One region of the Alcanivorax xiamenensis genome, then DNA from elsewhere that is predicted to be linked to it. Evidence: predicted binding sites of a transcription regulator. Region 1 holds the regulator's gene; the other holds the start of a gene.
What was found. Region 1 encodes sigma-54, which starts transcription at its own class of promoters, with help from an activator protein. Its sites were predicted from a motif close to TGGCACNNNNNTTGCTNT; they were not measured.

Region 1 (15,344 bases):
CAACGTGATCCGCAACCGCACTCGCATGGATGTGGACGTCACCATCGGCACCCGGCCGGCGGCGGAGGGCTAACACCGATTCGCTGCCAAGGCAGCTTCCCACAGCGGCTCCGTAGCGCCCTCTGTGGGAAGATGTCCGGGCGGCGCTCCGCTTGGCAGCGAATCCGCCCCCTAGCATTCCCACCTGCCGCCTAGCGCGGCAGGCCTTCCACTCCGAGCAAATCCATATCGGTGGGATAACGCAGCTGGAAGCCATGCTCCAGGCGCGTCTCCTTGTCCGCGGACACGGTGCGTTCCCAGGCCATCAGCCCCTTGATATCGCGGACGTTGCTCTGATCCGGTTCGGCCCCGGTGGCCTCCAGCTTGATGCGATCGTCATTGGGCACCGGTTGACGGTCGTACAACACCACGTCCACGGGCCTATCGTAGCTCGAGGACACGGTGATGCCGCGCGTCACCGTAAGCGTGTTCTCCTTGCTGATCAGGCCGGCTTCGCCCCGGCTGGCGGGTTCGGTGACCACTTCCACCCGCAACCGGGGGTCGTCACCAAAACTCATCCGCACCGTTTCTCCGAGTTGAATGCCTGCCGCGCGGCCGTAGCTGGAGAGTCGCTGCCCGTCACGCAGCACCGTCACCTGACCGCTCAGCCAGGGCACGCCGCTGCTGTTTTTCCACTCCCCCACCAACAGCACCGCGGGTTGTTGCCACAGGTAGCTTTCGCGGCTCAGGGTCACCGGTACCACCGCATCCTGATAGGCGATACGGGCGGTGCTGCCATCGCTGGCCAGGGACAGCGGCGCGTCCAGTGGCACCCGCATATCAAACCCGTGGGCCACCGGCTGCGGTGTCGGGGCCGGGGCCGCGGCGCCCTTCTTAAGGCTGGAACTCGCCATATCCGCCATTTCCGCCACGGGCTCCGCCATCACCGCCCGTGCGAAACGGTCGCGCTCCGGGCGCGGCCGGGCCAGACCGACAATCCACGGCGTCGGCTCCGGTAATGACCGGTATCCCGACGGCAGCAGCCCCAGAGTGGCTTTGACATCACGCCAATCCTCGCCGGTGCCATTGCGAACCTCGGCGTAGGCGTTCAGGGCGATCTGTTCGGCACCACTGTTCAGGTTGGCTTGCAGTTGATTGCTCCAGCCGGCCTGGTGGGTGTAGTAGCGCAAGGCCAGATCGGCGGTGCCGGCCTGCTCGGCGACCAGATCCACCACCAGCACCTGGCGTTGCTGCTGTTGCTGGCCCAATTGTAAGCGTTGCTGTTGCAGCGCTTGCAGTTGCCGTTGCCAGTCCGGCCGTTGCGCCGCCCGCTCATTGATCGCGGTCTGGCGCTGATTCACCGCTTCACGGATCTGGGCCCAGGCACTGGACCACTTTTCCACCGGTACTTCGCCGTACAGCGCTGGCCCTTGCGGCGCCTGTCCGAGCAGGGATTGCAACTGCTGAATCTGCTCCTGATCGAGTCGGTCGGCGGTGCCGGCTTCCTGGAGGCGGCGCTCCAGCGCGGCGATTTGTTCATCCAATGCCTGGCGGCGCTCGGAAACATCCTCGGCGTTACTTTCCCGGCGGCGCTGGACGCCTTCAAGCAGTGCCCCGTTGACCTCGAGTTGCAGGCGGTCCAGATCCAGTTCCGGCAAGCCGGAAATGATCAGTTGATGCTGTCCGGCCGGCAATGACTGGCGTAACGAACGGGTCAGTTCGGCCTGAGCGGGAAACAACACCACCTCGGTAACCGGAGCGGTGACGGGGAAGACCGCGGCAAGCGCCGCGGGAGGACACAGGCCCGCGACCAACGCGGGCAACAGCAGGCGTCTCATCATGGCGTCCTTGTATGACTAAACGAGAGTATGACTAAACGAGAGTATGGCTAAACGTCTCTATGACCAAACAGGGTGATGTCTGGCAGGTTATAGCAACCGGTCCAGCGCGGCCACCAGTGTCTGGTTCTGCTTCGCGTTGCCGATGGTGATGCGCAGATAATCGGCGATGCGCTCGGGCTTGCCGAAGTGCCGCACGATCACACCCTGCTCGCGCAGGCCGCGGGCCAGATCGGCGCCGCGATGATCGGGGTGGCGGGTAAAGACAAAGTTGGCGGCGGAAGGCAGGGTGTCGAAGCCACGCTCGGCCAACTGTCCAGTCAACCAGTCGCGCTGCTCCATCACCTGGTCCCGCCCCTGGCGGAACCAGGCGTCGTCCTCGAAAGCCGCCTTGCCGGCGGCGACCGCCAACCGGTCCAGCGGATAGGAATTGAAGCTGTCCTTGATGCGGGTAAGCCCTTCGATCAGTGCTTCGTCCCCCACCGCCAGGCCGATACGCAAGCCGGCCAGGGAGCGTGACTTGGACAGGGTCTGGGTCACCAGCAGATTCGGATAGCGATCGATCAAGGCGATGGCACTGTCACCACCGAAGTCGATATAGGCTTCGTCCACCACCACCACCGACTCGGTGTTGCGCCGCAGCAGCGCCTCGATGTCCGCCAGCGGCAGCAAGCGGCCGGTGGGCGCATTGGGGTTGGGGAAGATGATACCGCCATTAACGGCATCGTAATCGGTCAACCGGATGGACAGGTCACCCTGGCCCAACGGCACGGTTTGGTAATCAATGCCATACAACCCGCAATAGACCTTGTAAAAGCTGTAGGTAATGTCGGGGAACAGCAACGGCCGGGACTGGCGAAACAGCCCCATGAATATGTGCGCGAGCACTTCGTCGGAGCCGTTACCGACAAACACCTGCTCCGGCTTGACCCGATAATAGTCGGCAATGGCCTCGCACAGCTCGGTGCTGCGCGGATCCGGGTACAGGCGCAGACGATCATCCGCTTGCGCCCGGATAGCGTCCAGCACTTTCGGCGAGGGCCCCAGCGGGTGCTCGTTGGTGTTCAGCTTGACCAGATTGGCCATCTTCGGCTGTTCACCGGGCACATAGGGCGCGAGATCGCGAACGAACGGACTCCAGAATTTGCTCATAACCCATCGCGGTCGCTGGACCGCTCCTACGGTGCGTTGATCCTGTCATGGGAGCGGACCGGGCCACTCCCCACGACGTTAATCCTTCTTGATGCGGTATTCGGCGCTGCGCGCGTGAGCGGTCAGACTCTCGCCGCGAGCCAGAGCGGAAGCAATGCGCCCCAACTCGTTGGCGCCCTCCGGCGAGCAGCCGATCAACGAACTGCGCTTCTGGAAATCGTACACGCCCAGCGGTGAGGAGAACCGGGCGGTGGCGCTGGTCGGCAGCACGTGATTGGGGCCGGCGCAGTAGTCCCCCAATGCCTCCGGCGTATGACGGCCGAGAAAAATGGCGCCGGCATGGCGCACCTTGCGCGCCCAGCTCTCGGCATCGTCCATGGACAATTCCAGGTGCTCGGGACTGACGCGATTGACCACGTCCAGGGCCTGATCCAGATCCGCCACCTGAATCAGGGCGCCCCGATTGGCCATGGAAGTGCGGATGATGCCTTCCCGCTCCAGGGTCGGCGCCAGGCGATCCATGGCGGCGTCCACCCGCTTGAGGAATTCCGCGTCCGGGCTGACCAGAATCGACTGCGCTTCCTCGTCGTGTTCGGCCTGGGAAAACAGATCCATGGCGATCCACTCGGGATCGGTTTTGCCGTCGCACACCACCAGAATCTCGGACGGGCCGGCGATCATGTCGATGCCCACCTTGCCGAATACCTGGCGCTTGGCTTCCGCCACATAAATGTTGCCAGGCCCGACGATCTTGTCCACCGCCGGCACCGTTTCCGTGCCGTGGGCCAGGGCCGCCACGGCCTGGGCGCCGCCCAGGGAAAAGAAGCGCTCGACGCCGGCCACCGCCGCCGCCGCCAGCACCACATCGTTCAACTCGCCATCCGGCGCCGGGCTGACCATGACGATCTCGCCCACTCCGGCCACATGGGCCGGCAGCGCATTCATCAGCACCGAGCTGGGATAGGCGGCCTTGCCGCCGGGCACATAAATGCCGACCCGGTCCAACGGCGTGACTTGCTGACCCAGCAGGGAACCGTGCTCGTCCCGATACTGCCAGGAGTCCTGCTTCTGCTTTTCGTGGTAGGCGCGCACCCGATCGGCGGCGGCCCGCAGAGCGTCCCGCAGTTCGGCGGGAATGCGCTCCAGGGCGGCCAGCAACTGCTCCCGATCCACGGTCAGTTCGGCCATGGACGTCACCTGCCGGCGGTCGAACCGGTTGGTGTACTCGATCACCGCTTCGTCGCCACGCCGGGCCACATCCCCGAGGATGCCACGCACACGCTCGGCGACTTCCTCGTCGCGTTCGTCCGACCAGGCGGTGAGCGCGGTCAGGCGCTCGACGAAATCGCTGTCGCCGGCGTCCAGCCAGTTGGTTTTCATGTCATTACTCCCGTCGCGCCGCCACCGCTTTCGCCACCTGATCCAGGATCTCCTGAATCTGGCCGTGGCGGGTCTTCATGCTGGCCCGGTTGACCACCACCCGGGAAGAAATAGTGGCGATCATTTCAGTGGGTTCAAGGCCATTGGCGCGCAGGGTGTTGCCGGTATCGACGATGTCCACGATACGGTCCGCCAGCCCCACCAGCGGCGCCAGTTCCATGGCACCGTACAGTTTGATCACCTCCGCCTGGCGGCCCTGCTGGGCAAAGTAGCTTTTCGCCACATTGACGAACTTGGTCGCCACTCGCAGGCGGCCGCTCACTGGCGGCGCGTCCTTGAGTGCCGCCACCATCAGCTTGCAGCGGGCGATCTCCAGGTCCAGTGGCTCGAACAGACCGTCCGCGCCGTGCTCCATCAACACGTCCTTGCCGGCCACGCCGATGTCGGCGCCGCCATGCTGCACGTAGGGCGGCACGTCGGTGGCGCGAATAACGATGATCTTCACGTCTTCGCGGGTGGTGTCGAAGATCAGTTTGCGCGAGGCGGACGGATCCTCGGTCATTTCAATGCCCGCCTCTTTCAGCAGAGGCAGCGTGTCTTTGAGGATACGGCCCTTGGAAAGGGCAATGATCAGCGGTTTCTGGCTCATGGCTTCACGGTCAGGAGGGGACACGACGAATGGTCGCCCCCAGGGATTGCAGTTTTTCCTCGATGCACTCATAGCCCCGGTCGACGTGGTAGATCCGGTCCACCAGGGTATCGCCCTTGGCCACCAGGCCGGCGATCACCAGGGAAGCAGAGGCGCGCAGGTCGGTGGCCATCACCGGAGCACCGGTCAGCGACTCGACACCACGACAAATGGCGGTATTACCCTGCACTTCGATATGGGCGCCCATGCGATTCAGTTCCTGCACGTGCATGAAGCGGTTCTCGAACACCGTCTCGACGATGGTGCCGGTGCCTTCGGCCACCGTGTTCATGGCCATGAACTGGGCCTGCATATCGGTGGGCATGGCCGGATAAGGCGCGGTGCGCAGACTGATCGCTTGCGGCCGCCGGCCCTCCATATCAAGGCTGATCCAGTCCTCCCCCGTTTCGATCAAGGCGCCGGCCTCACGCAGTTTCTGCAACACCGAATCCAGCAGGGCCGGATCGGTGTTCTTGGTCTTGATCCGGCCACCGGTGATGGCGGCGGCGATCAGGTAGGTGCCGGTCTCGATACGGTCGGAGATCACGTCATGGTGACAGGCGCCCAGCGAGGCAACCCCTTCCACCACGATGGTATCGGTACCCGCGCCGGTGATCTTGCCACCCATGCGGTTGATGAAATTGGCCAGATCCACCACTTCCGGCTCCCGCGCGGCATTCTCCAGCACCGTGGTGCCTTCGGCCAGGGCGGCGGCCATCAGCAGGTTCTCGGTGCCGGTCACGGTCACCGTATCCATGACGATGCGGGCGCCCTTGAGGCGGCCCTGAACCTGGGCGGAGATGTAGCCGTTCATCACCTCGATCTCAGCGCCCATGGCTTCGAGCCCCTTGAGATGAATGTCCACCGGCCGCGAGCCGATGGCACAACCGCCGGGCAGGGACACCTCGGCGCGACCGAAGTGCGCCACCAACGGTCCCAGTACCAGAATCGAGGCGCGCATGGTTTTCACCAGCTCATAGGGCGCGGTGAATTCGCGGATACCGGTGGGGTTCACCGCCACGTTCATGTGGTCATCCAGCACCACATGCACTCCCATCCGGCCAAGCAGCTCGATCAGGGTAGTGACGTCCTGCAAATGCGGCAGGTTACCTACGGTGACGGTCTCGTCGGCCAGCAAGGTGGCGGCAAGAATCGGCAACGATGAGTTCTTGGAGCCGGAAATGCGGATCTCGCCGTCCAGGCGCTGTCCACCGGTAATCTTCAGTTTGTCCATGCGGATCTCTTAGAGCCTGTTGATAAAGGCAAATGGCGGGCCGCCCGGGGCTCAGGCCAACCCCATCTTCTGGGCTTTTTCCCACTCGGCCCGGGTATAGGTCTGGATGCTTACGGCGTGAATGGTGCCGTCGGCGATTGCCTGGTTAATGCAGCCATAGACCAGTTGCTGCTTTTTCACCGGCATCAGGCCTTCGAAGGCATCGGACACCACGCGGATCAGGAAGCGGTCACCGCCGCCGTCCACCGCCACCTCGGCATCGTCGAAGCCGGCTTCCACCAGCGCCTTCACGTCTTCCGGATTCATGGGAGCTCCTCATTCGAATGAACCGGCAATAATACGCGACGGCGCGGGGCCTTGCCATGCCGGCCCCGCGGCGGTAGACAATCAGAAAGGCGGGAATCAGTTGACGTTGGCCTTGTTCTCGACCTCGTCGGCCACATCGGCGGCGGACCAGTTGGCGATGACCGTGTCCATATCATTGTGCTGTTGCATGGACTGGGCGAACTGCTGCTTGTAGACCTGGCTCAGATCAAGCCCATTGACATAAACATTGACCACACGCCACTGGCCACCGTCCAGGAACAGGGTAAAGAAGATCGGCACCACCTGGCCTGAGTTGGTGGAGAACTCCATGCGCACGCGCGCATAGTTGCCACGGCGGTCTTCCTCGCGCAAAGGCAGGACTTTCATCTTCTGGCCGTCGTACAGTGTTACCCCGGAGGCGTAAGTGTTCACCAGACTGTTCTCGAACACCTCCAGGAAACGGTACTTCTGATCCCGGGAGGCCTGGTCGAAATAATCCCCCATCACCACTCGGGTAATCCGCTTGAAGTCCACCAGATCGCCCAGTTCCTCGCGCACCAGTTCGCGGGCGTACTGGGGGTCGTTGTTGAGCTTCTGGCGCTCCCCATCGATGCGCTTGGTCATGCGCTCGACAGTTTGCTCCACCAATTTGCGCGGATCCTGCTCCGCTTGCGCCAGGCTGGCGGTCAACAGCAGCAACAAGGCCGCCATCATGGAAAACAGTTGTTTAGGATAAGTCATGCGCTCGCTCCCTGGTCATTCGGTGATCCGGCATTGATGGTCCCGGCAAACTCACCGCATCCTACACGCGCGGGTTCCGCGCGCGCCACGGCTCTTGCTCGATTTGACGGCTTTTGACAACGGAGGTTCCATGCTTACTGCCCTTTTGGCCAGCCTGATCGCCCTGGCAGTACTTTCCTGGAGCGCCGACCGTTTTGTCACCGGCGCCGCCGGCCTGGCCCAGGCTTTCGGGCTGTCCCGGGCACTGGTGGGTCTGACGCTGGTCGCCTTCGGCACCTCGGCGCCGGAAGTCCTGGTCTCCGCCACCGCCGCCCTGAGCGGAAGTTCCGCCCTTGGCGTGGCCAATGCGCTGGGTTCAAACATCGCCAATCTGGGACTGGTGCTCGCACTGACTCTGCTGTGGCGCCCCGTGCCCTGCCCCGACCACAGCCGCCGGCAGGTGCTGAGCGCTTGCTTGCTGGTCACGGCCCTGGCCGGAGTGGTGCTGATCGACGGCCACCTGACCCGCACCGACGGCGTGGTCCTGCTCCTTGGCCTGGCGACGCTGGCACTGATAACGTGGCACCGCAAAACATCACCACCACAGCCGCCACCGTCACAACGGGATCGGAGCCGGCGTCACGACTTGCTGCTGTTTCTTGGTGGTTTGGTGCTGCTTCTGATCAGCGCCCGGACACTGGTCTGGGGCGCCACGGAAGTAGCCCGGCAGATGGATGTCGGCGAAGCCCTGATCGGCCTGACCCTGGTGGCGCTTGGCACCAGCCTGCCGGAACTGGCCACCTGCCTGGCGGCCACCCGTCGCGGGCACGGCGATCTGGCCCTGGGCAATGTGCTCGGCTCCAACATTCTCAATTTGCTGATGGTACTGCCGATGCCCGCCCTGCTTGGCCCCGGCGCACTGGCCGATCCCGCTCTGCTGGATCGCGACTACACGACACTGGTACTGCTGACCCTGATCATGACCTTCGGCATGGCGCTGGCGGTGCGCCGCCCTCTGGGGCGTGGCACCGGTCTGGCACTGTTCGGCGGATACGCGGTCTATTTGACGGTGCTCTGGCGCAGCCTGATGGATGCCGGTGTATAATCGGCGGCTTCATCAGGCTCCGCCGACAAATCCTGGCAGCGGACCGGGCCGCGACCGTGAAGGGAGATTCCATGCCTTACAACTTCATCGCCACCGCGCGCCGTGTACTGGACGAGGAAGCCCAGGCGGTGGCCGCGCTCAGTGCGCGCGTGGATAAGGATTTCGAAAACGCCTGCGAGCGCCTGCTCGCCTGCACCGGTCGCATCATCGTCACCGGCATGGGCAAAAGTGGCCATATCGGCACCAAGCTGGCGGCCACCCTGGCCAGCACTGGCAGCCCGTCGTTTTTCGTGCATCCGGGCGAAGCATCCCATGGCGATCTGGGCATGATCACCAGTGAAGACGTGGTGCTGGCACTCTCCAACTCCGGCGAGACCCAGGAAGTGCTGACCATCATCCCGGTGATCAAGCGCAAAGGCAGCGGGCTGATCAGCATGACCGGCCGCCCGGAATCCTCCCTGGCCCAGTTATCCGATGTTCATTTGAACGTGGCGGTTAAGGAAGAGGCCTGCCCGCACAATCTGGCGCCCACCTCCTCCACCACCGCCGCTCTTGCCATGGGCGATGCCCTGGCCATAGCGCTGCTGGAGGCGCGCGGGTTCACCCCGGAGGATTTCGCCCTCAGCCATCCCGGCGGCAGCCTGGGACGCCGGTTGCTGCTCAAAGTGGACGATGTCATGCACGGCGAGGAACAGTTGCCGGTGGTCAACGCCAGCACCCCACTGACCGATGCGCTGCTGGAAATGACCCGCAAGGGCCTGGGCATGACCACGGTGGTGAACGACGACGGCAAACTGATTGGCATCTTTACCGATGGCGATCTGCGCCGCACTCTGGAGAAAGGCGTCGATGTCCGTGTCGCCGGCATTCGCGACGTCATGTCACCACGCCCGGTCACCATCCAGCCTGGCCGTCTGGCGGCGGAGGCATTGCAACTGATGGAGACGCGCAAGGTGAACGGTCTGATCATTTGTGATGACCAGCAGCGTCCGATCGGCGCACTCAACACCCAGGATCTGCTGCGCGCGGGGGTAATGTAATGACGCTCGGGGTAAAACCGGAACAGGCTCTGCGCCTGCGCCTGATGGCTTTCGACGTGGATGGCGTGATGACCGATGGCCGCCTCTATTACGGTCCGGATGGCGAGATACTGAAAACCTTCAGCACCCTGGATGGCCATGGGCTGAAAAAACTGGCGGCCAGTGGCGTGACCCTGGCCATCATCACCGGCCGCGACTCCGCCATGGTGGCCCGCCGCGCCCGGGACCTGGGCATCAAGCACGTGATCCAGGGCCGCGAGGACAAAGGCGTGGCCCTGTCCGCGCTGGCACAACAGCTCGGCCTGAGCGCCGCCGAGATCGGTTACATGGGCGACGATGAACCCGACGTGCCGGCACTGGAATGGGCCGGACTGGGCTTCGCCCCGGCCAACGCCCACGCGGTGGCCCGCACCGAAGCCCGTGGTGGCGAAGGGGCGGTGCGGGAAGTGTGTGACAGCCTGCTGCGACTGCGGGAGGGGCAGTGAGACGGCCCGGCCTGCTCAGCGCCAGCGGCGTCATTCTGCTGGGATTGATCGTGATGATGACGCTGCATGAGTGGGGCAACCCGCTGGAGGGCGACAACGAAGCGTTCCTCAGCGCGCCGGCCATCACCGCCGAAAACATCGTTGCCCGCCAGTTCAATCGCGACAGCGGCGAGGTGGAATACCGGCTTCTCGCCGACAACCTGGAACAATACGAACGTGAAGCGCTGACGCTGCTCACCGGCCCGGACCTGAGTCTGAACAACGGCAACAACCAGTGGACCATCCAGGCGGACAATGGTGAAGTACGCGACAACGGTGACCTGATCGTGTTCGAAAACAATGTCGAGGCGGTCAGCAAGAACAACGGCGTCACCCTCGACACCCGGGAGCTGCACTACCTGAGCCGCGATCGCCAGGTTTCCGCCCCGGACACCGTCACCATGCGACACAGCGAAGGCAGCACCCGGGCGGGCAGCATGGACGCGGATCTGGATACCGGGCGCATGACTCTCAAGCAAGGAGTAGTAAGTGAATTCAAAGGACCCAAGCCCTAACGGTCCGGTGCACGGCCCACTGCGCCGCCTGCGCGTGGTCATGGCCGCCGCCCTCCTGGTCCCGGCACTGGCCGTGGCCCAGTCCGGCGCCGAAGGCCCGGTGGAGGTCAGTGCCAACCAGGCCGTGTTCGAACGGGACGCCGGCACTGGCGTATACCGGGGCGACGCCGAACTGATTCAGGGCAACCGCAAACTCAACGCCGACGTCTTGCGCCTGTTCACCGAGAATGAGCAACTGGTGCGAGTGGAAGCCACCGGCAGTCCAGTGCGCATGCGCGAAGGCAAGGACCTGAACGCCCACGCCGACAAGCTGGTTTACGACCTCAAACGCCGCCGCCTGATCCTCACTGGCAACGCCTATGTGCAGCATCAGGGCAATACCTTCGAGGGCGCACGGGTGGAATACGACCTCAACTCCCGGCGCATGGACGCCAGCAGCGAGGGCGACAAACGGGTGCGGCTGGTGATTCCGGCCACGAACGCCTCCCAGGCACAGAATGGCGACGACGAAACGTCGCAAAGCAAGCAGACCGGCCAGGATCAGGGCGATGACAATACCCAATCGCCCACCAGCGAAACCCCGGCCTCCACGCCGGCGAGCCCCCCCAGCAACACGGAGAGCCCCTGACCATGGCGAAACTGAATGCCCGCCAACTGGCCAAAAGCTACAAGGGGCGCCGGGTCATCGAGGACGTCTCCCTGGAGGTGGAAGCGGGCCAGATCGTCGGCCTGCTGGGCCCAAACGGTGCCGGCAAGACTACCTGTTTCTATATGATCGTCGGGCTGGTGGAAGCGGACGCCGGGCGCATCGAGATCAATGGTGAGGACATCACCCACCTGCCCATGCACGGACGCGCCAAGCGTGGCATCGGCTATCTGCCCCAGGAGGCGAGCATCTTCCGCCGCCTGACCGTCGAGCAGAACATCATGGCGATCCTCGAAACCCGCAAGGAACTGAGCAAAACCGAGCGCGAGCAGGAACTGAACAACCTGCTCGAGGAATTTCACATTACCCATATCCGCGACAGCATGGGCATGAGCCTGTCCGGCGGTGAGCGGCGGCGGGCGGAAATCGCCCGTGGCCTGGCCACGGACCCGGCGTTCATTTTGCTGGATGAGCCGTTCGCCGGGGTGGACCCGATCTCGGTGAATGACATCAAGGGCATTATCCGCCACCTCAAGGATCGCGGCATCGGCGTGCTGATCACCGACCACAACGTGCGCGAAACGCTGGATATCTGTGATACCGCCTATATCTGCAGCGCCGGCCACATCATCGCCGAGGGCGATTCCCAGACCATCCTCGGCAACCAGCAGGTCCGCGACGTCTATCTGGGTGCGGACTTCCGGCTTTGACTTATCAGGAGAACCGCTGGCGCCCCATAAATTGCTGGCACGCTTACACGCAACACGCTGGCACGCCAAGTCCAAGACCTGAAAATGTCATGCCGGACTTGATCCGGCATCGCCCTCCGGCAACACCCGGCATTTGGAGCCGCCATCCATGGCGGCCGCCCCCACAATCGCGGGACACCAGTGACTCTCTTCATACTGGAAGGAACCACGATTCTCCTTACTCTTTTTCAATTGCAATTTCAACATTGGCATACATATTGCTTAAATGGATTGCTAAGCGTTGAAAGACGCTGCTATTCTGCCGCCTTGGCGATTCACCAGACCACCAAGGCAGTATGAAACCGAGTCTACAACTCCAGATCGGCCAGCAACTCACCATGACGCCGCAGCTGCAACAGGCGATTCGCTTGCTGCAGCTGTCGACGCTGGACCTGCGCCAGGAAATCCAGCAGGCCGTGGAAACCAACCCCCTGCTGGAACTCGAGGAGGGAGGCGAAACCTATACCGAGGATGACTCCCCCGCCGACGAGGATTGGGAAGCGGAGGAAATGGACCTCGAACGGGACCAGGCCCTGGACGATCTGGTGGAAGGGCCGGTGGAGAGCGACAGCGAATGGGACGACCTCTATGTGGGGCAGTCCGGTTCCGGCTCGGGCAGCGGCGAAGACGATGACGCCGACGCCTGGCAGCAGCGCCACGTCGCTCCGGTCACCCTGCAGGACCATCTGCTCTGGCAACTCAATCTCAGCCCGATGAGCGACCGGGACCGCGTCATCGCCGGTATCCTCATCGACGCCCTCGACCACCGCGGCTACCTGTCCCTGCCCCTGGATGATGTGATCGGCACCGCCGAGCGGCAAATCGCCGACGCCGATGATCCGGTGGAGGAAGACGAAGTGGTGGCGGTCCTGCATCGGCTGCAACAATTCGACCCGGTCGGTGTGGCCTGCCGTGACCTGGCCGAGTGCCTGGGCGTGCAACTGCGACAGCAGGCCGCCGACACGCCACACCTGGACACCGCCACTGCCCTGCTTGAGCACCTCACGCTATTGGAGAAGCACGACTATGCCGGGCTACGCCGGGCCATGGGGGTGACGGAAGGCGAACTCCTCGATGCCCTGGCGCTGCTGCGCACCCTGGACCCCGCCCCGGGCGAACACATCGGCGGCGAAGTGGCGGAATACGCGGTGCCCGACGTGGTGGTGCGCCCTTTCCGTGGCGGCTGGCGGGTGGAACTGAACGAGGAGGTACTGCCCAAGGTCAACCTGAACGCCCAATACGCCCGTCTGGCCCGCCGCACCGAGGGCGAGGACGGCCAGTACCTGCGCAACTGCATGCAGGAGGCACGCTGGTTCCTGAAAAGCCTGCAGAGCCGTAACGACACTTTGCTGAAGGTGGCGCGCCGCATCGTCGAGGTGCAGCAGGACTTCTTCCACTATGGCGAGGAAGCCATGAAACCGCTGGTGCTGGCCGATATCGCCGAGGCGGTGGAAATGCACGAATCCACCATCAGCCGGGTCACCAATCAGAAGTTCATGCTCACCCCCCGCGGGGTGTTCGAGCTTAAATATTTCTTTTCCAGTCACGTGGACACGGAAGGCGGCGGTGAATGTTCTTCCACCGCCATTCGTGCCATCATTAAGAAGCTGGTCGCCGCCGAGAACCCTCGCAAGCCGCTCAGCGACAATAAGCTGGCCAGTTTGCTTAATGAGCAAGGGATCAAGGTGGCGCGCCGGACCGTCGCCAAGTATCGAGAGGCGATGCGAATCCCGTCTTCCAGCGCTCGCAAACGCCTGGTTTGACGACGCGGGAAACGGCTTGTAACCCGGGCCTGGGGCCAGGGTTAAATAACGAGGCAAAGGAGCCAGCTATGCAAATCAACATCAGTGGCCATCACCTGGATATCACCGAAGCCCTTCGTGACTATGTGGACGACAAGTTTTCCAAGTTGGAACGGCACTTCGACCAGATCACCAGTATTCAGGTGATTCTGTCTCCGGAGCCGAAGACCCACAAGGCGGAATCCACCATCCACATTTCCGGCGCCGAAGTCTTCGCCACCGCCGAGGCTGGTGACATGTACGCGGCTATTGATGCCCTGACCAGCAAGCTGGATCGTCAGATTCTCAAACACAAGGAGAAGACCGTGAGCCGCAAGCACGGTCACTAAGCGGATCTATGCGAGTACGAGAACTCCTCACCGAGGACCGCACCCATAACGGTATCGAGGTGGGTAGCAAAAAACGTCTTCTGGATCAGGTTGCCGAACTGGCCGCGGCCAGTTGCGGCGACCTCGGAGCCCAGGAGGTGTTCGATGCACTGGTGGCCCGGGAGCGCCTGGGCTCCACCGGTATCGGTGAAGGTATCGCCATTCCCCACTGCCGACTCGGACGCTGCGAGCAGGCGGTGGGCCTGCTGCTGAAACTGGCCGAACCGGTGGACTTCGATGCCGTGGACGGCCGACCGGTGGATCTGGTGTTCGTTCTGCTGGTGCCTGAACAAAATCCCGAGCAGCACCTCAAGACCCTGAGCCACCTGGCCAACCTGTTCAACGACGAGGATTATCGGCGTGAACTGCGCCAGGCAATGGACGATCACCAGCTTTACATTACCGCCGTGGAGTCCGAGGCCGAATTGCGCCTGGCTTCATAAGCTACGACAGGGCCCGCGCGGCCGGTTTTCCCCGGCCCGGGCGTCTTTTGGGGGAAGAAAGCGGCAATCGCCATGAAACTGACCATTCTCAGCGGCCGGTCCGGATCCGGTAAAACCACAGCCCTACAGGCACTGGAAGACCATGGCTATTATTGCGTGGACAATCTGCCATTGGGTCTGCTGCCGCAACTGGCCGGGCAGTTGGATGATGAAGACCGGGTACTGGAGCGGGTCGCCGTCGGGGTCGATGCCCGCAACCTGCCGAGACAACTGCTGGCGTTCCCCTCCACCCTGGCGGAGTTACGCAAGCTGCAGGTGGAAACGGAAATCATCTTTCTCGACGCCGATCACGGCACCCTGCTCAAACGCTTCAGCGCCACTCGCCGCCCCCACCCGCTCAGCGGCGATGATCGCACCCTGGCCGACGCCATCGCCTATGAAGCCGAACTGCTCGCCGACATCCGTATGCGCGCGGACCTGGTGATCGACACCAGCACCCTGGATGTCCATTCCCTGCGCAACCAGATCCGTCAGCGGGTCGCCGGCCGCAATGTCCGCCTCTCGTTGCTGATCCAGTCGTTCGGTTTTAAGAATGGCTTACCCAACGACGCCGATTTGGTCTATGACGTGCGCATGCTGCCCAATCCCCACTGGCACGGTGATCTGCGCGCTCTGACCGGTCGCGACGACGAGGTGGCGGCCTTCCTGCAATCTCATCAGGAAACCGAAGATTTGATCGACGATATTTTCCAGTTCCTGGTTCGCTGGCTGCCCAGCTACGCCGCCAACGACCGCAGTTACGTTACCGTTGCCATCGGCTGCACCGGTGGCCGCCATCGCTCCGTGTATCTGGCC
Region 2 (15,344 bases), on a different contig from region 1:
CATCACTTGCACCAGAATAGTGCCGAGGGCACTGCCGACCAGGGAAGCGAGGAAGGCCCCGCGCACATCGGCAATGCGGAAGCGTCGCCGGCGCCACAACGTGAACGCCGCCATGCCCGAACCGAAAGTGCCCTGCAGCTTGTTGGTGGCCAGCGCCTGCACCGGCGACAAACCGGCCAGCATCAGAGCGGGCAGCGTCAGCAGACCGCCGCCACCGGCCAGGGTGTCGATGAAGCCGGCAAGCAGTGACACGAGCGCCAATACCAGCAATATGGAGAGGTCTAGTTCCACGATATCCCTTCCAGGCGAGGGCCTACTTTACCCCGGCTGATGGGGGGCTGGCGATGGCCGTCACTATGTTGCAGCATGATCTGCGTTACCATCGCGGAAACGGAAGGGATGGAACGGCGCCGCCGGGGCTTCCGGCGTGGACGACTGAGGATATTTTGATGGTGGTGTCGGGACAAGGAAAGCTGGAGGGCTGGCTCACGGCGCTGCTGGCGTTGTGGTCGTTGACCCTGAGCGGCTGCCAGCTGTTGCCGCGGGAGCCGCTGCCGGAACCGGGGGTGGTCGCCGGTGCCGGCCGGGATCAGCCCGGTACCCTGCATTTTCAGATATCTCCCGGACATACCGGGTCCTACTACGGTTGGCAGGTGGAGGTGGCCGCCGCCGAGCACAACAAGGGCTTCATTTCGTTTACCTCAAGGCCAATGGAAGCGGGCCAGCGTCTGGACACTCGCCTCTGGGCGGACCGGTATCAGGTGCGGGTGTTGCATTTGGGACGGGTTCGGTTTCAGGAATGGGTACCGGTTTCCGCCGGCGGCGACACCCTGATATCGGTGAAGCTGAGCTTCTTGCGCAGTACCGTGACGCCTCATGTGGGCGAGGAAGCCCGCCGCCGCCTGTACGGCACGCCTTCCCGGATACGTGACCTGTCCAGTAACTATCAGCCGTTTACGGTGCACGCCGGTGATGGTTTGCGGGTGATTTTCGATGGGCCTCAATACCGGGGCGAACTGGCCGGTCCGGGGCGGCTCGAGTTCATTCAGAATGGCGCCACGCTGGCCACCATGGCGCAGGCGCGTATCGCCGCCAATGAGATCATCGGTGAATTGCGCTTCAAGGATGAGCGCAAAGTGGACCAGGCGTTGAACGGTGGTTTCTCGTTTCCCGATGGCACGGTTTCCAAATGGTCCGACGGCCGCCGTTTTGACGGGGCTTACCGGGGGCTGCAACCGGATCAGGGCGAACTGCGGTTAGCCGACGGCGATCTGTGGCACGGTTCGGTGGAATTGCTGATGCCGAGAGGGCCGGGAGTGCTCAAGCGACGCGACGGTTCCTGGCTGGAACTGCCGGCGGGTAGTGATCTGCTGACTCTTACCGGCACTGTGCCCTGTGGCCGGAGTAGCGGTGACAGTGGTCAGTGCCATTATCTGGACGGCCAGCGTCTGTCTTCAGCGGTGGATTTGAAACGGCGCCTGGCCGGTCGCCAGACTCCTTCCACCGGTTCCGCCACCGGCTGCCAACTGGCCCAGGGGCATTTCAGCCGTGGGCTGGGTCGCAGCCGGTTGATACTGGGGGCCGATGGCAAGGGTGAGTTTGAACAGTCTTCCGGTGCCGGCCGGTTCCGTTTCTACACCGAGTTCAAGTATCAGGCGCAGCCCGAACGGCTGGATGTGAAGTACGGCGAAGGCAGCTACACGCACGTGGAGAGCGGGCAGGTTTTGCACCGCACCGGTATCAGCGAGGTGGCGTTGCCGTGCCGTTTTGACGGCCATACCCTGTGGCTGGAAGGCAAGCCCTACCAGCGTAATTGAGTGGAAGCGCGATTTGGCGGCCTCTGAATAAGTATGACGATGTCCCTGGTTTCGAGAGACGTCGTCATACTTATTCAGAGACGATACTGGTGCCATCATGCGTTGGCGAGGAAGACGACAAAGCAGCAATGTGGAGGATCGCCGGGGCCAGCCGCTGAGTGCCGGCAGTGGCGGTGGGGGCGCGGCGCTACTGCTGCTGCGGGTGGTGCCCTGGCTGTTGCGCAGCAAGAGTGGCCGGGTGCTGCTTGTGGTGGGCGTGGTGGGTTATGTCGGTACCCGGTTGCTGGGAATCGACGTGCTGTCGATGGGGCAGGGAAATCCGATGGCGGAGCAATCGCGGCCTCTGTCCGATGAACAGCAGGAACTGGCTGAATTTTCCGCCGTGGTGCTGGCGGAAACGGAGGACACCTGGCGGCGCATCTTCTCCGGTATGGGGAAACAGTACCGCGAACCGACCCTGGTGTTGTTCAGCAATGGCGTGCGCTCCGCCTGCGGCACCGCCAGCTCCGCAGTGGGCCCTTTTTATTGCCCCGGTGACCAGCAATTGTACCTGGATCTGACCTTCTTCAATGAGCTGCGCCGCCGCCATGGCGCGCCCGGTGATTTTGCCCAGGCCTATGTGATTGCCCACGAGGTGGGACATCATGTACAGACCTTGCTGGGCATCAGCCAGCGGGTGCGCCAGGCCCGGTCCGGCCTTTCCCAAGCCGACGCCAATGCTCTGTCGGTGCGGCAGGAATTACAGGCGGACTGCTTTGCCGGGGTGTGGGGACATGAAGCCGGGCAAAAGCAATTGTTGGAGGAAGGGGACCTGGAAGAAGCCCTGGCCGCCGCCAATGCCATCGGTGACGATACTTTGCAGGAACAGGCGGGACGCGCCGTGGTGCCGGACAGCTTCACCCATGGCAGCTCGGCCCAGCGGGTAGAATGGTTCCGGCGCGGATTCGACAGCGGCGATATCAGCGCCTGCGATACGTTCGCGCGTTGAAGCAAAAGGGTTCGTCGCGGTTTAGAGGGAAACAGGATTACCCTCCATCAGGGACAGCGGAGCCGTGTTACGCCTTTGCGGGAACGTCGTGAAGCAGGTTCCGCAAAGGCGTAACACGGCTCCGCTTCGAGGTAACCGACGGCCGTTTATGAAAAGGGAAAGGATGTTCCTGTCCACCGCGAGCAAACCATCACACCGGGAGCTTACAGGGATGTATTTACAGCGATCCCGGAAGGCCTCCATGCAGACCCGTGCCCTTGATGGAGACGCCCATTGCCTGAACCAAAAAAAGGGGGGGCTTTCGCCCCCATATGCACCACCCTTATGCCTGGATCAGCGGGCCGGACGAGGAACCCGGAACCAGGCGGCGTACAGCGCGGGCAGAAACAGCAGGGTCAAAGCGGTGGCGACGATCAGGCCGCCCATGATCGCCACGGCCATCGGGCCGAAGAAATCACTGCGGGACAATGGAATCATCGCCAGCACCGCGGTGAGCGCGGTAAGCGCGATGGGCCGGAAGCGTCGCACCGTGGATTCGATAATGGCTTCATACTGGCCTCGGCCCTGGGCCAGATCCTGGCCGATCTGGTCCACCAGGATCACCGAGTTGCGCATGATCATGCCGGCCAGAGCAATGGTGCCGAGCATGGCGACGAAACCGAACGGTTGGCCGAAGAGCAGCAGGAACAGAGTGACGCCGATCAGTCCCAGAGGCGCGGTCAGGAACACCATCACCGTCAGCGAGAAGCTGCGCAGTTGCAGCATCAGCAGCGTCAACACCACCAGCACGAACAGTGGCATGCCGGCGTTCACCGATTTCTGGCCGCGGGCGGATTCTTCCACGGTGCCACCCACTTCCAGTAAGTAGCCCGGTGGCAGGGCGTCACGGATGTCCTGCAACGTGGGCTGGATCTTGTTGACCAGGGTGGCGGGTTGTTCGTCGCCGTAAATGTCCGCGCGGACGGTCACCGTGGGCAGTCGATTGCGGTGCCAGATGACGCCTTCCTCGAAGCCGTATTCCAGGGTGGCGATCTGGGACAGCGGCACGCTGCGGCCGTCCTCGTTCTGCACCGCCAGGCTCGGCAACAGCCCCAGCGCCTCGCGCTCGCGGGCATCACCACGGACTTCCACATCGATCAACTCGTTGTCTTCCCGGTACTGGCTGACCGCCACCCCGGACAACGAGCTTTGCAGGGCCTGGGATAGATCGGCGGTATTGACGCCGAGGGCCCGGGCGCGGTCCTGGTCGATGTTCAGGCGTACCACCTTGCTGGGTTCTTCCCAGTCCAGATGCACGTTGCTGACTTGCGGTTGTTCGCGTATCCGCTGTGCCACTTGCCGGGCCAGGTCACGAACTTCGCTGATGTGTTCTCCGGAGACCCGGAACTGGATCGGGTAGCCCACCGGCGGGCCGTTCTCCAGACGCGACACCCGCGACCGCACGGTGGGGAACTCCGCCGCCAGCGTGTCGATCAGCCAGGAGCGTACTTCTTCCCGCTCCTCGATATTGCGGGTCAGTACAACGAACTGGGCGAAGCTCGCCGCCGGCAGTTGCTGGTCCAGAGGCAGATAGAAGCGGGGAGAGCCGGTGCCGACATACGCCACGTAGTTCTCCACCTGGTCATTTTCCGCCAGCAACGCCTCCAGCCGCTCCGCCTGGGCCTGGCTGGCTTCCAGTGAGCTGCCTTCGCTCAGCTTCAGGTCCACCATCAGTTCCAGCCGCGCGGAAGCCGGGAAGAACTGTTGCGGCACGAAACGGAACAGCGCCACCGCGCCAATGAAGATCGCCACCGTCATCACGATCACGGTTTTGCGGTGGTAAACGCACCAGCTCACCAGCGCGCGGAAACGACGGTAAAACGGCTTCTGATAGGGATCGTGCACTTCGCCGGTATCATCGCGGCGCGCCAGGTTCGGCAGCAGTTTGTCACCCAGATAAGGCACGAACACCACCGCGGTGATCCAGGACACCAGCAACGACAAGGTCACCACCTGGAAGATGGAGCGGGTATATTCACCGGTGCCGGACTGGGCCGTGGCGATCGGCAAAAACCCGGCCGCGGTGATCAGCGTGCCGGTGAGCATCGGGAAAGCGGTGCTGGTCCAGGCGAAACTGGCCGCCTTGATCCGGCTCAGGCCCTGCTCCATTTTGATCGCCATCATCTCCACCGCGATGATGGCGTCGTCCACCATCAATCCCAGTGCCAGTACCAGCGCCCCCAGCGAAATCTTGTGCAGGCCGATGTCGAAGTAGTTCATCGACGCGAACGTCATCGCCAGGACCAGGGGAATGGACAACGCCACCACCAGGCCAGTGCGCAGCCCCAGCGAGAAAAAACTCACCAGCAGCACGATCACCAGGGCCTCCACCAGCACCCGCACAAAGTCGCCGACACTGGCGCGCACCGCCGCCGGCTGGTCGGAGACCTTATGCAGCGACAGGCCGGCGGGCAGGGTGTCCTGCAGGTGGGTGAATTCTTTTTCCAGGTTTTCACCGAGGGCGAGAATGTCGCCGCCGGCCTTCATGGAGACCGCCAGGCCAATGGCGTCCTCGCCCATGAAGCGCATGCGTGGTGCCGGCGGATCGTCAAAGCCGCGATAAACCCGGGCGATGTCCTCCAGGCGCAGGGTGCGCCCCTCGAACCGGATCGGGAAGCGGCGGATCTCCTCCACGCTTTGGAAATTACCGGAAGCGCGCAGGCGCACCCGGTCGGTGGGTGTTTCAAAGTAGCCGGCGTCGGAAACCGCGTTTTGTTGCTGCAGGGCTTGCTGTACCGCGCCAAGCGGAATCCCCAGAGCGGCCAGCTTGGTATTGGACAGCTCCACCCAGATTTTCTCGTCCTGCAGGCCGATCAGCTCCACCTTGCCCACGTCCTTGACCCGCTGCAGGGCCAGTTGCAGGCGGTCGGCGTAGTCTTTCTTCAGGGCGTAGTCGAAGCCGTCGCCGGTGAGCGCGTAGATGTTGCCGTAGGTGGTGCCGAACTCGTCATTGAAGAATGGTCCCTGGATCCCCTGGGGCAGGGTGTGGCGGATATCACCCACCTTTTTGCGCACCTGATACCAGAGATCGGGGATGTCGTCGGAATGCATGTCGTCCCGCGCCATGAACATGACCTGGGACTGTCCGGGGCGGGAAAAGGACGTGATGCGGTCGTAATCCCCGGTTTCCATCAGCTTCTTTTCGATGCGCTCGGTGACCTGGCGGGAGACGTCCTCGGCGCTGGCGCCGGGCCACAGCGTATTCACCACCATGACCTTGAAGGTGAACGGCGGGTCCTCGCTTTGTCCTAGCTGGCTGTAGGACAGTGCGCCGAGGGCCCCGAGAATGATCATCGCGTAGAGCACCAGGGCGCGGTTTTGCAGCGCCCATTCGGACAGATTGAAACGCATCCTCAGTGTCCCCCGTCGCCAAAGTTCACCTGGCGATTGCGACGGTCCACCGGTTTCACGGTCTGGCCTTCGCGAAACAGCTGGGTGCCGGCGGCGACGATCCAATCATCGGTTTCCAGGCCAGCAAGCACTGGCACTTGGTCTTCCTGGTAGGGTCCGATGCGAACCGGCGCTTTCACCAGAGTCTGGTCCGCCGGGTTCACCTTCCAGACATAAGGGGCGTCCGCTTCGGCGGTGAGTGCGCTCAACGGGATGCTCATGCGAGTGTCGCCCTGAGGGAAGAATGCCCGGGCGCTTTGCCCCAGATCGGCGGGCACGTCGTCGCTGGTGAAAGCCACGCGCGCCGCGTAGGTGCGCAATTGCGGGTCGGCGGACGGGGCGATCTCGCGGACCCGGCCGTCATAGTGCTCACCGGGTCGCGACCACAGCTCCACCTTCACGTCCTGCTGGAGAGAAACCTGATTGACGCGGTTTTCCGGCAGATGGATCAGGACCTCGCGGTCGCCATCGGCGGCCAGCGTGAACACGGTCTGGCCGGCCGCCACCACCTGCCCGACCTCGACCTGACGGCTCATGATGACCCCGTTCCGGGGCGCACGCAGTTCGGCGTAACCGGCCTGATTGCGGGCTACTTCCAGATCGGCGCGGGCCTGGCGCAATTGTGCCGCGGCGGCTTCGAGCTGGCTGCTGACTGAATCGTACTGCGACTGGCTGATCACCTTGCGTTCCAGCAGGGTCTGATACCGTTTCTGCTCACTGCGCGCCAGATCATGGTCGGCCTTGGCGGCGGCCACCCGGGCGCGGGCGGCATCCAGTTGCAGGCGCACGTCACGGGGGTCGATGCGGGCCAGTGACTGACCCTTCTCCACCCGGTCCCCGACTTCCACCAGACGCTCGATCACCTTGCCGCCGACCTGGAACGCCAGATCAGGCTCGTAGCGGGCGCGGACCTCGCCGGCGAAGCTGTCATGGCCGGTATGAGTGCTGTTCGGCTGGACCACCAGAGCAGTGCTGATGGTGTGCTCGGTGGTGGCGGCATCACCGCTGCAGCCGCTGAGCGCGCTGGCGAACAGGGCGACGAGAAACAGCAGGGGCAGGCCGGAAGCGCCCACGCGATGAGTGGGTAAGTGCGATGTGGATCGGTTGCGGCAAGTCATGGAACACCTTATCCCTTGTTGGTACTCCCGGGCGGGAAAGAGCGCCTGCGGATAGCAGCAACAACAACGTCGTTATTTTGTCGGTTGAATGGTAAACTCGCCGGTATAGTAAAATTAGTGAACTCGCCAGTCCATCATTTGTTGAGATCATGTCGAACAATCCGACTCGCAGCGGCCCGGGCCGCCCCAAAGACCCCGCCAAACGCGACGCCATCCTGTCCGCCGCCACTACCTTGTTCCTGGGACAGGGCTACTCCGGCACCAGCATGGATGCCATCGCCGCCGCCGCCGGTGTGTCCAAGCTCACCGTCTACAGCCACTTCAAGGACAAGGAAGCGCTGTTCGCCGCCGCGGTGGAGATCAAATGCCAGGGGCAGATGCCCTTGCCGATCTTTCATTTCGATCAGAGCCAGTCGGTGGAACAGGTGTTGCTGCGCATCGCCCGCTCCTTCCATGAGCTGGTGACCCAGGAGGACGCGGTCAATCTGATGCGCCTGATGGCGGCTCAGGCCGGCCAGGACCAGACCATGGCCCGGCTGTTCTTCGAGGTGGGCCCGCAACGAACCTTGCTGGACATGGAGCGGCTGCTGGCGGAGCTGGATCGGCGCGGCTTATTGCGGGTGGCGGCGCCGGATCGTGCCGCCGATCACTTCTTTTCCCTTATCAAGGGCTGCCATGAAATGAAGGTATTGATCGGTTGTGGCGTACCGCTGACGGCGGAGGACGCCGAAGCCCATATCTCCGAGGCGGTGGCCATGTTCCTGCGCGCTTACGCGCCATAGAGACGCACGGCGAGCAGCGCCACCAGCAGTGCCAGCACGGCACTGACACTTTGCCAGAAACGCACCGGATGGCGGTCCATCAACGGCGGTCGGATTGGGTGCGTGAGCCCCGGATTGGGGTGGCGCAAGTCGTGGATAAATTCCGATAGCTCCCGGTAACGTTTGTCCGGATGCGGATGCACCGCCTTGCGCAGTGCTCCGTCCACCCAGGATGGCAGATCGCGATCATCGCGTAAGGCGCTGCGATAGCGGAGCCGGTTCTGTGCGGACCGGGTCCGGCACTGGGACACGGCGGTACCGTAGGGCAAATCTCCGGTCAGCAGTTGATAGGTGATGACACCGAGGGAAAACAGATCGGAGGCGGTATCGCCCGGTTCTCCGAGAAAGTATTCCGGCGCCATGTAGGGCAGGGTACCTTGCGGCGCTTCCCGGTCCCGGGGCGGGGCCAGCTCGGCCAGCCCGGCCACGCGGGCGGCGCCGAAGTCGATCAGGGTGACGGTGCCGTTGGCGTCGATCATCACGTTTTCGGGGCGCAGGTCCTGGTGCAGAATCTCGCGCCGATGGAAGGCGTACAGTGCGCGGGCGATCTGTTCCACCAACTCCCGAACCGTTTCCAGAGCCGGGTTGGGGTGGTCACGCATCCACTGCGTCAGGGTTTCCCCCTCCACATAGTCCGTCACCGTATACAGGTAACGACGTTGCCGTTGCCGTGGCGGCGCCTTGAGAACATGGGGATGGTCGATGCGGTGGGCGATCCATTCCTCCATCATGAACCGCTCCAGAAAGGCACGATCATTGGCGCGGTCGATGGCCGGGGTTTTCAGTACCACGGTGGCGCCACTGTCCAGATCCTCCGCCAGATAGACGTGGCTGCGGCTGCTCGCGTGCAACTCCCGCAGGATGCGGTAGCCGTCGAATTCCATGCGGACACGCAGCTCCGGCGGGAGCGGCAGATCATCCAGACGGCCGGATACGGCGGAGGGCTCTGCTTGCGGCAACCGGTCGATACGCAGCACCTGCACCGTCAGATTGTCCTCGCTGCCATGCTCGTAAGCCAGCGCCACCAGGGTTTTCGCCGCCTGTTGTGGATCGGTTTGCGAGGCCAGAGTGCGGGTCAGGGTGTCGGCATCCAGGTGTTCGTGGACGCCGTCGGTGGCCAGCACGAACCAGTCCCCTTCCGTCACCGGTACGCTGAGATGATCGATTTCCGCGCGGGCGTTCATGCCCAAGGCCCGGCTCAGGTAGCTCTGCTCCCGTGACACCCATAACCGGTGATCTTCGGTCAGCTGTTCCAGGACTCCGTTACTCAGCCGATACAGGCGGGCATCGCCCAGATGGAAGCAATGGGCGCTGTCGCCTTTGATCACCAGGGCGGTGAAGGTGCACACATAGCCCCGGTCCAGATCATAGCGGTACTGGCTTTGGCGGGTCTGCGCGTGCAGCCAGGCGTTGGTGGCGTTGATCACCCGTTGCGCGGATTGCCGTACCGACCAGGTTTCCGGAGTGCTGAAGTAGTCTTCTAGGAAGCCGCTGACCGCGGTTTCCGCGGCGATATGGCTGACGTTGCTGCTGCCAATGCCATCGGCCAGCGCCAGGGCCAGTCCCTTGTTGACCAGCGGTGGCCCCTCGGGGATCAGGGCGCCGTGGAAATCCTGATTGGCCGGTTTGCGGCCCTTGTCGGAATACTGTCCCAGGGACACCTTGAGAGAGGAAGGCATGGCGATGAGCGCCCCGTCCGATGCCGGGGCGCGGTCCTGTCGGTTGTTGTTCCCTGGATTACAGGGACCGTTTCGGCGCGGTGCGCACGTGGGTGGTGTAGAGAGTCAGACCGGTGAAGGCGAGACCACCCACCAGGTTGCCCAGCGCGGTGGGGATCTCATTCCAGATAAAATAGTCCGCCACCGAGAAATCACCGCCCATCAGCATGGCACAGGGGAACAGGAACATGTTCACCACCGAGTGCTCGAAGCCCATGTAGAAGAACAGGAAAATCGGCATCCACATGGCGATCACCTTGCCGGATACGGTGGTGGAAACCATGGCGCCGACCACGCCCATGGACACCATCCAGTTGCACAGCATGCCGCGAATGAAAATGGTGATCCAACCGGCCAGGCCATATTCGGCATAGCCCAGAGTACGGGACTCACCAATGGCCGCCAGCTTTTCGCCCACCGCCCCCGGCTCGGTGTTGAAACCGTAGGTCAGAATGAACGACATCATGAACGCCACCGTCAGCGCGCCGGCGAAATTGCCGAGGAATACCAGCCCCCAGTTCTTCAGCACGCGGTTGGTGGTCACCCCCGGCCGCCGATCCAGCAACGCCAGCGGCGTCAGCATGAAGACACCGGTGAGAAGGTCGAATCCCATCAGATAGAGCATGCAGAAGCCGACGGGAAACAGCAGGGCCCCGATCAGGGGGTTGCCGGTTTGTACCGTGATGGTTACCGCCATGGCCGCCGCCAGGGCGAGGATGGCGCCGGCCATGTAGGCACGGATCAAAGTGTCGCGGGTCGCCATGTAAATCTTCGATTCACCGGCATCCACCATTTTTGTCACGAACTCGGAAGGTACTAGGTAAGACATGGTCGCACTCTCTGGATCATCGATGTTTGCGGAAAGCCTTTAAAAGCGTCGTTCTATTGCTATGGAAAGGATCAGCAAGAACCGCACCAGGAGAGCGGGGAAATTGTTAACTATTTGATGTAAAAGGGATTTGTTGTTTTGATGGTAGTGGTGCCCCAGGTCCGGTCCGAAAGTATGGCGCCATTGTGGTGCGTCAGGTTCGGTCCGTTTTGGTGCTTTTCCGGAAGGCATGTCATTCATTGTGCGATGTGGGCAATCGGGTTAGGCTGCCGGCTTCCTCCCGCCGGTCTTCGCCATGCTTCAACAATTCCTGGAACACTTCGGCTATCCCGCCCTGTTCGTGGGGACCTTCCTGGAAGGCGAGACAATACTGGTGCTGGCGGGGTTCCTGGCGTTCCATGACTATCTGCGTCTGGATCTGGTGATATTCACTGCTTTCGCCGGTGCTTTTTGCGGCGATCAGCTCTGGTTTCTGCTCGGGCGCCATCATGGCCGGCGGTTGTTGCGACGTAAGGCGCGCTGGGAAGCAGCGGGGGAAAAAGCCCTGGGGCTGGTGCGGCGCCATCCGGATCTGTGGGTGCTCGGTTTCCGTTTCGTCTATGGTCTGCGTACGGTGATGCCGGTGGTGATTGGCCTGTCTGGTTATCCGCCGCGCCGCTATCTGTTTTTCAACGCTCTGGGCGCCGCGATCTGGGCAACGGCGCTGGGCGGCGCCGCCTTCCATTTCGGTACCTTGCTGGAAGGGTTGCTTGGCCATCTGAAGCGTTATGAATTTTATGTGTTGGGGGCGCTGTTGCTGATCGGTGTGCTGATGTGGCTGTGGCGCCATTTCCGTGCACCCCGCTGAGACACGATTCGCTGCCAAGGCAGCTTCCCACAGCGGCCCCGTAGCATTCTCTCTGTGGGAAGCTGCTTTGGCAGTGAATCGGCGCAACGGTGGGATATCCGTGGCCTACGGACCGCTTTAGCCTTTCTATATCCTGAGCTCAGCACATATCGTTTTTCCCGGGCCCGTGTCCTGGCTACCTTGCGACTCTGACTTTCCTGACAGATAAGCGAGGTTGGCCCATGATCACTGTGTTCACGGATTCCTCCCCCATCGCCTTTTCTGTTGATGAACCCTCATGGCCGGATTCCCGTCATGCGCGATGATCAGACCGGGGTGACGCTTTTCGAGTCTTCGGCGATCCTGTTGTATCTGGCGAAAAAGCCGGGCGCCTGCCGTGGGAGCCGTTGACGGCGCGTTGGGAAGCGATCAAGTGGTTGCAGTTTCATTCCGCCAGCATGGGGCGGATACTGGGGCAGCGTGTGTATTTCGAGTTGTTCGCGCCGACCCTGTCGCGCGATGTTGTTGATCGTTACCGAAGCTTGAGCGAGGAAGCTTTCGCCACACTGGACCGGCATTTGAGCAGCCGGGCCTTCCTTGCTGGCGACAACTACTCCATCGCCGATATCGTCACTTTGGGTTGGACGCACATCGCCGTGATTTGCGGGTTTGGATTTGAGCGCCATCGTCATTTAACACGCTGGCATGACGCCGTGGCGCGGCGGCCGGCGGTGCGGCGTGGCGTGATGTTGCCCGCGCCGGCCACCGGGCCGTGCCCCTTATTCAATATCAAGAACAGGCTCCAGGGTGACCAGGTATGACGTACAGGGCTGATGTGCTAACCACGCCGCTGGGGTCGATGATCGCCCTGGTTGATGAGCAGGGTGCTCTGGTGCGCCTGGAGTTCGTTGATGGGCAACACCATCCGGCCAGCGTGCACTGGCGCGGCCTGTCCTATGTTCAGGACGCGGCGGCCGTCCGTCACGTGGCGGAGCAGCTGGACGCTTATTTCGCTGAGCAACTGACGGATTTCGACCTGCCACTGGCGCCCCACGGCAACGCTTTTCTGCAAGAGGCCTGGCGTCATTTGCGGCGGGTGCCCTATGGCACCACCATCTCTTATGGCGAGCTGGCAACGCGGTTGTCCCGGCCCACTTCGGCGCGGGCTATTGGCCGTGCCAATGCCGTCAATCCGATCGCCATTATCGTCCCTTGTCATCGGGTGATTGGCGCCGACGGCAGTCTTACCGGCTACGCTGGCGGAATCGAACGCAAGTTGGCTTTGCTTGAGCTGGAGCGAGCGTTGCCACAGCGGAGCTTGTTGTGATCAAACCTCACCGTACGACGCCTCCTGCTCCAGCCATTCTCTGAAGAGTGTCATGGCCGGTTTTTCCTGCACGGAAGCAGGCCACACCAGATAATAGGCGAAGTCCGATGGCCAGGGCTGATCCAGAGCCAGCACCAGCCGGCCGGCATCGATTTCCGCCCGGGCATGCACATCCCGGATCAAAGCGAGACCCTGCCCGGCCTCCGCCGCCCGGATCAGCAGCAGCTCGTCATTGAATGCGGGCCCCCGGTCGGCGTGGGTCGGTTCGCTCACCCCCAGTGCTTTCAGCCACAGCACCCAGTCCGCCCGGTTGCTGTTTTGCAGTAATGGGAAGGCCAGACAGTCGGCGGGTTCCTGGATCAGTGGTCCCCGGGCCAACAGGGCGGGGCTGGCCACCGGCACCAGCACCGACGCCATCAGGCGCTGGCATGCCAGCCCGGGGTAATCGCCCAGGCCGTGACGGATCGCCACGTCCACCCGGTCGCGCTGAAAGTGGATCAGATCGGATGAGGCCTCCACGCGAACATCGATATCCGGGTGACGCTCGGTGAAGCGGCCGAGACGGGGCACCAGCCAGGAGGCGGCAAAGGACGGCGTGGTGCTCACGGTCAGTGTTTGCCGGGCGTTCCGGGCTTCCAGGCTGCCCAGGCTGCGTTCGATCTGTTCGAAGGCCTGGAGCAGGGCGGGATAAACCTGTTCGCCGGCTTCGGTGAGCTGCATGCCCTGGCGGGTTCGGATAAACAGAGGGGCCCCGATCCGCTCTTCGAGCTGTTTCAGTTGCTGACTGACCGCGCCGGGCGTAACCCCCATCACCCCGGCGGCGCGCTTGACGCTGCCATGGCGTCCAATTTCAGTAAAGGCGCGTAGGGCCAGTAACGGCAGAACCGCACTCATGATTTAGTTTGCCTATGTGGAATGCTTGAGAAAAATTGGATTGCTGTTCTTTCAAAAAAGAGAGTTTCTCTCTTTTGGTGTCATTTTGGAATTTAGTTTTTCTGAATAAAAAACAAAAATCTCGAGGTCCGAAAAGGGCGAGTAGCGGACGCTGCGGCGGGGTATGATCGATGCCATGTGGATTGACGATGATCAGTGTTATCAGGCTCTGCGTACCCGCGATGTTCGTTTCGACGGGCGCTTTTTCGTGGCGGTGTCCTCCACCGGCGTGTACTGTCGGCCGGTGTGTCCGGCGCGTCTGCCCAAGCGAGAGAACTGTCGCTTTTTCGCCAGTGCGGCGGCGGCGGAATCCGAGGGCTATCGTCCTTGTCTTCGTTGCCGGCCGGAGTTGGCCCCGGGCGATGCCAGTGTCGACGCGAACCGGCGCCTGGCCAGACAGGCGGCGGAATATCTGGACCTCGGCGCGGGCGATACGGAATCGCTGGCGGCTCTGGCCGAACGGCTCGGCGTCACCGATCGCCATTTGCGCCGGGTGTTCCACGCCGAATTCGGCGTGGCACCGGTGGAATACGCGCAAACCCGGCGCCTGCTGTTGGCCCGGCGCCTGTTGCGCGACACCGGTCTGACCATCACCGAAGTGGCGCTGGCCGCCGGCTTCAACAGTCTGCGGCGTTTCAACACTCTGTTCCGGGGACGCTATGGCCAGCCGCCCTCCACATGGCGACGGGCCGCGTCGAGACGCCGCCCCGGCGACGGTGAATTGGTCTTTCATTTGAGCTATCGGCCGCCTTTTGATTGGGAAGCGTTGCGCGATTTTCTTGCCGCCCGGGCGATCCCCGGAGTGGAAGGCATGGAGCAGGGGCAATACCGGCGCACCGCACTGATCCGGCGCGGCGACCGGGTGCATCGTGGCTGGCTGGCCGTGGCGCCGGGGCCGCGTAACGGGCTCACGGTGACCCTTTCCGAATCCCTGGCACCGGTGGTGCCGGAAGTGTTGGTGCGCTTGCGCCGACTGTTCGATCTGGATGCCCAACCGTCGCTGGTGGCGGAACGGCTGGGGCCGTTGGCGGCGGCACGGCCGGGGCTGCGGGTGCCCGGCGCTTTTGATGGCTTCGAAGCAGCGGTGCGCGCGGTGCTGGGGCAGCAGATCACGGTCAAGGCGGCGCGCACCCTGGCCGGCCGGGTGGCGGCATCACTGGGAGAGCCGCTGGACACGCCGTTCGAGGATCTCACCACTACCTTCCCGGAAGCCGCCGTGGTGGCCGCCGCCGAGGCGGAGACGCTGGGGTTGCTGGGCATCATCCGGGCCCGGGTGAAAGCGATCCAGGCGCTGGCCACTGCCTGCGCCGAGGATCCCATGCTGCTGTCGCCGGCGGCGGATGTGGAGCGCACCCTGACCCAGCTCAAGGCCCTGCCTGGCATCGGTGACTGGACCGCCCAGTATCTGGCGATGCGGGCGCTGTCCTGGCCGGATGCCTTTCCCGCCGCCGACCTTGGCGTGCTCAAGGCGTTGGGGGAAACTTCAGCGGTGACAGTGAGACGGCGGGCGGAGGCCTGGCGTCCGTGGCGCGCTTATG

Region 2: the regulator sigma-54 is predicted to act here: its motif matches at 10,792-10,809, upstream of A6D6_RS16280 (formate/nitrite transporter family protein).

The regions. Positions count from the first base shown of each region.
Region 1 is NZ_AQPF01000002.1:128,596-143,939, forward strand. Features, by position in the region: gene A6D6_RS02130 (trypsin-like peptidase domain-containing protein) at 1-73, shown strand, start outside; gene A6D6_RS02135 (DUF4139 domain-containing protein) at 192-1,820, opposite strand; gene hisC (histidinol-phosphate transaminase) at 1,908-2,969, opposite strand; gene hisD (histidinol dehydrogenase) at 3,048-4,349, opposite strand; gene hisG (ATP phosphoribosyltransferase) at 4,354-4,998, opposite strand; gene murA (UDP-N-acetylglucosamine 1-carboxyvinyltransferase) at 5,009-6,271, opposite strand; gene A6D6_RS02160 (BolA family protein) at 6,323-6,577, opposite strand; gene A6D6_RS02165 (MlaC/ttg2D family ABC transporter substrate-binding protein) at 6,674-7,318, opposite strand; gene A6D6_RS02170 (calcium/sodium antiporter) at 7,449-8,402, shown strand; gene A6D6_RS02175 (KpsF/GutQ family sugar-phosphate isomerase) at 8,474-9,442, shown strand; gene A6D6_RS02180 (KdsC family phosphatase) at 9,442-9,927, shown strand; gene lptC (LPS export ABC transporter periplasmic protein LptC) at 9,924-10,481, shown strand; gene lptA (lipopolysaccharide transport periplasmic protein LptA) at 10,456-11,109, shown strand; gene lptB (LPS export ABC transporter ATP-binding protein) at 11,112-11,837, shown strand; gene A6D6_RS02200 (RNA polymerase factor sigma-54) at 12,173-13,639, shown strand; gene hpf (ribosome hibernation-promoting factor, HPF/YfiA family) at 13,708-14,007, shown strand; gene ptsN (PTS IIA-like nitrogen regulatory protein PtsN) at 14,016-14,489, shown strand; gene rapZ (RNase adapter RapZ) at 14,562-15,344, shown strand, end outside.
Region 2 is NZ_AQPF01000034.1:20,180-35,523, forward strand. Features, by position in the region: gene A6D6_RS16245 (TSUP family transporter) at 1-291, opposite strand, end outside; gene A6D6_RS16250 (hypothetical protein) at 450-1,817, shown strand; gene ypfJ (KPN_02809 family neutral zinc metallopeptidase) at 1,915-2,805, shown strand; gene A6D6_RS16260 (efflux RND transporter permease subunit) at 3,139-6,195, opposite strand; gene A6D6_RS16265 (efflux RND transporter periplasmic adaptor subunit) at 6,198-7,352, opposite strand; gene A6D6_RS16270 (TetR/AcrR family transcriptional regulator) at 7,502-8,134, shown strand; gene A6D6_RS16275 (bifunctional protein-serine/threonine kinase/phosphatase) at 8,122-9,852, opposite strand; gene A6D6_RS16280 (formate/nitrite transporter family protein) at 9,911-10,720, opposite strand; gene A6D6_RS16285 (DedA family protein) at 11,016-11,567, shown strand; gene A6D6_RS21750 (thioredoxin domain-containing protein) at 11,862-11,957, shown strand; gene A6D6_RS16290 (glutathione binding-like protein) at 11,954-12,367, shown strand; gene A6D6_RS16295 (methylated-DNA--[protein]-cysteine S-methyltransferase) at 12,364-12,873, shown strand; gene gcvA (transcriptional regulator GcvA) at 12,874-13,767, opposite strand; gene alkA (DNA-3-methyladenine glycosylase 2) at 13,943-15,344, shown strand, end outside.